One region of the Halopseudomonas salina genome, then DNA from elsewhere that is predicted to be linked to it. Evidence: predicted binding sites of a transcription regulator. Region 1 holds the regulator's gene; the other holds the start of a gene.
The links. Region 1 encodes sigma-54, which starts transcription at its own class of promoters, with help from an activator protein. Its sites were predicted from a motif close to ANTGGCATNNANNTTGCTNT; they were not measured.
Positions count from the first base shown of each region.

Region 2: the regulator sigma-54 is predicted to act here: its motif matches at 1,437-1,456, upstream of fliD (flagellar filament capping protein FliD).

Region 1 is NZ_BMFF01000009.1:24,852-27,943, forward strand. It holds gene lptB (LPS export ABC transporter ATP-binding protein) at 1-554, shown strand, start outside; gene IEV54_RS16070 (RNA polymerase factor sigma-54) at 638-2,137, shown strand; gene hpf (ribosome hibernation-promoting factor, HPF/YfiA family) at 2,229-2,537, shown strand; gene ptsN (PTS IIA-like nitrogen regulatory protein PtsN) at 2,565-3,023, shown strand; gene rapZ (RNase adapter RapZ) at 3,029-3,092, shown strand, end outside.
Region 2 is NZ_BMFF01000003.1:330,964-334,055, reverse strand. It holds gene IEV54_RS08935 (flagellin) at 1-934, shown strand, start outside; gene IEV54_RS08930 (flagellar protein FlaG) at 1,010-1,414, shown strand; gene fliD (flagellar filament capping protein FliD) at 1,518-2,990, shown strand; gene fliS (flagellar export chaperone FliS) at 2,990-3,092, shown strand, end outside.

The DNA.
Region 1 (3,092 bases):
GTCACATACTGGTAGACGGCCTCGACGTCACCCATCTGCCCATGCATGGACGGGCTCGCCAGGGCATCGGCTACCTCCCCCAGGAGGCATCCATTTTCCGCAAGCTGAGTGTGGCCGACAATATCATGGCGATACTCCAGACTCGCAAGGATCTGGACCGGCAGGGCCGGCTCGACAAGCTGAGCTCCCTGATGCACGAATTTCATATCCATCATCTGGCCGACAGCAAGGGCATGAGTCTGTCCGGCGGCGAGCGCCGTCGTGCTGAGATAGCTCGCGCGCTGGCAAGTGACCCCAAGTTCATTCTGCTCGATGAGCCCTTTGCCGGTGTGGATCCGATCTCGGTAAACGATATAAAACAGATCATTCAGCATCTCAGGGACAAGGGCATTGGCGTGCTGATCACCGATCACAATGTGCGCGAGACACTCGACATCTGCGACAAGGCCTACATCGTCAGCGATGGGCATATTATCGCCGAGGGAAACGCGCAGGCCGTACTCGACAATCAGCTGGTCAAGGATGTGTATCTGGGCCAAGAGTTCCGGCTATAAAAACAGGGTCGATTCAGGCATGCTAGCCTCAGGCCAGCCTCGCACCAACGCCAGTAATAGCGCATAAGGTAATACGTCCGATAATGAAACCTACGCTCGTCCTCAAGATGGGGCAGCAGCTGACCATGACGCCGCAGCTGCAGCAGGCCATCAGACTGCTCCAACTGTCGAGTCTCGACCTCCAACAGGAGGTTCAGGAGGCCCTTGAAGCTAATCCGATGCTGGAAATGGCTGACGAGGCTGACGATGATCATGGCGGCTCGGGATCAGATGGAGCCGACAACGACGATGCCCCCGCCGTCTCCGTACCCGAGCCGGTTGAAATGGACGCCATTGATCAGCACTCCCAGGCCGCCGAGGAAGGCAACTGGAATGAACAGATTCCTAGCGATTTGCCCGTAGATACCCAGTGGGAAGATGTCTATCAGACATCGGCAAGCTCGCTCCCCAGCGGCGATGATGATGACTGGGATTTCACTTCCCGCACCGGTACCGGTGAAACGCTGCAAAGCCACCTGGAATGGCAGCTGAACCTGATTCCTCTTTCGGAAACCGACCAGCTCATTGCACTATCGATCATTGATGCAATCAATGCAGACGGCTATCTGGAGGAGTCTCTCGAAGAGATCCTTGCCTCCATCGACCCGGAGCGCGAAGTGGAGCTCGACGAAATCGAAATGGTGCTGCACCGAATCCAGCAGTTCGAACCCGTGGGTGTAGGGGCACGTGATCTGAGCGAGTGCCTGCTGCTGCAACTGCGCCAGCTGCCGGCCGACACCCCGCTGCTGGAGCAGGCACAGAAGGTCGTGCGCGATCATCTGGGCTTGCTTGGCAGTCGCGATTTCAGTCAGCTGATGCGTCGCACACGGCTCAAGGAAGACCAGCTGGGTCGCGTTATCGCGTTGATCCAGACGCTCAACCCCCGCCCCGGCTCGGAAATAGCTTCGGGTGAACCCGAATATGTGATCCCCGATGTTATTGTGCGCCGCGACAGCAACCGCTGGATTGTCGAGCTGAATCAGGAATCTGTTCCCAAGATCCGGGTCAACAGCCAATACGCCTCCATGGTACGGCGTGCCGACTCCAGCACAGACAACACCTACCTGCGCAATAACCTGCAGGAAGCACGCTGGTTCATTAAGAGCCTGCAAAGCCGCAACGAAACATTGATGAAAGTGGCCACTCAGATTGTCGAGCACCAGCGCGAGTTTCTCGAGTACGGTGAAGAAGCAATGAAGCCCCTGGTGCTGCACGACATAGCCGAAGCCGTAGGTATGCATGAATCAACGATCTCGCGGGTAACTACGCAGAAATTCATGCACACGCCTCGGGGTATCTTCGAGCTTAAGTACTTTTTTTCCAGCCATGTCGGCACCTCTGAAGGCGGCGAATTTTCCTCCACGGCGATCCGCGCGCTGATCAAGAAACTGGTCTCGACAGAAAACCCGAAGAAACCATTGAGCGACAGCAAGATCGCTGGTTTACTGGAAGAGCAGGGAATTGATGTAGCCCGTCGTACCATCGCCAAGTACCGCGAATCGCTCAATATCGCTCCGTCGAGCGAACGTAAGCGGATTGTCTGACCGGCGGGCCTGATACGCAGAGCACGAAATACGGCATTATGGGGAATCGACTTCGTTTCCCTGCTTCATCAAGCCAATCAGGAGAAGTCATATGCAACTGAACCTAAGCGGTCATCAGCTCGACATTACCGATCCACTGCGCAATTACGTGAACGAGAAAATGTCCCGCCTGGAGCGACATTTCGACAAGATTACCAATGTTCAGGTCATACTCGAAGTCGAGAACTTCCGACAGAAAGCTGAAGCTATCCTGCATGTAGCCGGCGGCGAGGTAGTCGCCAACGCAGAGCACACAGACATGTACGCCGCCATTGACCTGATGACCGACAAACTTGATCGGCAGCTGATAAAGCACAAGGAAAAAAACCTCAATCGCCAGCAAGGCGTCAACGACCGCTAACCGCTAAGGCAACCGTAGCCAAAACCCATGCAAATTGATCACATACTGACCCCCCAGCGCACCTTTGCCGGTGTGCAGGGGGGCTCCAAGAAAAAGATGCTCGAGCTGATCGGCAAGATGATCGCCCAACATAGTCATCTTGATCCCGACAGCATTTACCAGAACCTGATAGCCAGGGAGAAACTTGGCTCAACCGGTTTTGGTAACGGTATAGCCATACCCCACTGTCGGCTGGAGGATTGCCATAAACCGGTAGGCGCGCTGTTCCAGCTGCAATCGAAAATTGATTTTGATGCACTGGACGGAGAACCGGTGGACCTTATCTTTGTGCTGCTGGTCCCACAGGAAGCCACCGAACAGCATTTACAGATACTCAAGATGCTTGCCGAAAAGCTTGACCAGGCTAGCCTGCGTGAAGCCTTGCGCGAAGCGGACGATGCCGATGAGCTTTATCGCATCATGACCGTTACAGACTCGGATACCTGAGCGCCATGCATCTTGTTGTAGTCAGTGGTCGTTCCGGGTCCGGCAAAAGTACCGCGCTGCACCTGCTGG
Region 2 (3,092 bases), on a different contig from region 1:
GCGTATGCGTGATCTGTCCCTGCAGTCGGCAAACGGCTCCAACAGCGACACCGAGCGTGACGCCTTGAATTCTGAAGTGACCGAGTTGAAGAAAGAGTTGGACCGGATTTCCAACACCACTGCATTCGGTGGCAAGAAGCTGTTTGATGGCAGCTTCGGAACCGAAACCTTCCAGGTTGGTAGTGCTGCGAACGAAGCGATCAGTCTCAAGCTGGACGAGGTTAGCACCAAGGAATTGAAATCCGATTCCATCAGCAGCGGTACCATTGCTACACAAGCCGCAGCAACGGCTAGCGGTGCGGTTGCTGTAAGCTTCACTGTGGAGCAGGGCAGTGCAGACGGTACTGATCGCGTATTTACCATCAGCGCTGAATATGCCTCCGGCGCCACCGCTGCCGAGCAGACCCAGCTGCTGGCAACAGTTATCAACGATGCCAACATGGGTGTAGGTGCGTTCGTCAACGACGCTGGTGGAATTGACGTCATCACTGATGCTGATCTTGGTACTGCCAACAAGGGTGAGCTGTCGATCGCATTCGCTACTGACACCACTGCTGCTGCTGCCGAAACGGCCGCCAGCGGTGGGACTGCAGTGGCGCTGGCCGATGTTACATCTAATAACTCTGTGAAAGATATCGACATCACGTCTGCCAAAGGTGCTCAGGAAGCCGTCTACATCATCGACGCCGCCCTGCAGTCCATCGATAGCCAGCGTGCGGACCTGGGTGCTGCCCAGAACCGCTTCCAGTCGACTATCAGCAACCTGCAGAACGTGTCCGAGAATGCTTCTTCCGCTCGCGGCCGGATTCAGGATACCGACTTCGCTGCTGAAACTGCGAAGCTGACCAAGAACCAGATCCTCCAGCAGGCTGGTACTTCAATCCTGGCCCAGGCCAACCAGCTGCCCCAGGCCGTCCTCAGCCTCTTGGGCTAAGGTCGAATAGGAGCTAGACTGCGGGGGGAGGGCTGAAAGCCTTCCCTCCGCTTTTTCCTTTGCGAGGTAAGCACCATGGAAATGGGCGTTCTCAAACCGTTTGAAGTAACTAGCACTGCACGCGCCGGTGTTTCGGTTGAGGCGGGTAGTGTCGGCAGGGCTGCCGGCAAGCAAACGGATGTTGCATCAGCAATCAGCTCGAACAAAACGGATGAGGCTACTCGCTCATCTTTGACAGATCAGCCCGTCGAAGCAGACCGTGAAGCAATAGATGCGGCCGTTTCTGACATGCAGAATTTCGTCCAGTCGGTCCAGCGTGACATCAACTTCAACGTGGATGACAGCAGCGGCCGGGTGGTAATCAATGTAACCGAGGCTACCAGTGGCGAAGTGATTCGCCAGATTCCCTCGGAAGAAGCGTTGCGACTCTCGGAGAGCCTTTCCGAAATTCGCAGCTTGCTGTTTAAAGCAGAAGCCTGAGGGCTTGCTGCTGGCCGGTTCTACTGGCACATAACTTGCCTGCATTACCGGGACATTCTATTCGGTACGCAGACCGCCAAAAAACGGTCGTAGGGGCAGGCTTATGGCTATTCAAGGTTTTACAGGTGTTGGTTCCGGTCTCGATATCAATAATATCGTCAAGGCAATGGTGAATGCGGAAAGCGCTCCCAAAACCGCTCAACTGAATCGTCTGGAGCGGGACACCACGGCCAAGTTCTCCGGGCTTGGACAATTTCGGAGTGCGATTTCCGACTTCCAGAGTGCGATCAAGGATCTCAACGATCCCGCCCTGTTCGAGAAACGTAGTGCCACCTCCGCCAAGCAGGACATCTTTACCGCCAAGGCAGATGGAACGGCAACCGCAGGCAACTTCAGCGTCCAGGTCTTCAATCTGGCGCAGACCAGCAAATTGTCCCTGCAGGGGTTGGATAACGCCACTGACCCCGTTGGTACCGGTACACTCACTATTTCTGTGGGTGGAGAAGCTCTCGATATTTCCATCGGTGAAAACGACAGCAGTCTTGCCGGGATCCGCGATGCGATCAATGCGGCCGGAAAAAACAGCGGCCTGTCCGCCACGATCGTAAGCGACCCCAGCGGTGCAGGCGGAGCACGTCTGGTACTGAGTTCGGACAAGGCGGGTAACGGTAACGATATCAGCGTCAGCTCCAGCAGTACTACCGGCAACCTAGGTCAGTTGGACTTCACCCCCCCAGATCCGACCCTGATTGATTACGAACCTGCAGCGTACGACCCGGCAAATCCCCGTGCGGCCCGTGTGATCAGCTACGCCCGGGACGCCAATCTGGCAATTGATGGCATCCCTCTCTCGAGTGCCAGCAATACTGTTGAAGACGCTATTGCGGGGGTCACGCTGACCCTTAAGTCTGCGCAATCCGCAGAGGACTTGCAGAACGCCAGCACTATAAGTCTGGGTGTTGCCGAGGATCGGGCGGGCGTCAAGGGATCGCTGAAGAAATTTGTCGATGCCTACAACAAGATGATGGGTACGATCGGCAGCCTGACAAAGGTAACTTCGGTAGGTGGTGATGACGGAGAGCCATTGGCTGCAGCCCTTGTTGGTGATGCTTCGGTGCGGTCATTTTCCTCTGCTATTCGAAATGAGCTCGGTTCTACCCAGGGCGGAACCAATGGCCTTCGCCTGCTCGCCGACCTGGGAATTTCCACCCAGCGCGATGGCACGTTGAAAATCGATGATCAGAGAATGGATACGGTACTTGAGGAAAACTTCGAGGAGCTGAGCGGGTTCCTCACTGGCGACTCAGGTATCCTTTCGAGACTGGAAGCCAAGACTGACCCTTACACCCAGGGTGGTGGCATTCTCGAGTCGCGCACCAAGGCACTGCAAAATACGCTTTCCAGCGTGGATGGTCAGCGTGAACAACTGACACGCCGCATCGACAAGCTTGAAGCGCAGCTATTTTCCCAGTTCAACGCCATGGATGCCTTGGTGGCTCAGCTCTCGGGCACCAGCGACTATCTAAGCGGTGCACTCAGTAATCTCCCAGGCGTTGTCAGACAGGATAGACGTTAATGAAAAGCCCAATCGATACCTATAAAAAAGTCAGCATTTCCCAGGAAGTGTCGCAATATCGCGCGGTACAACTGCTGCTCAACGGCGCGATTGAACGCGTCA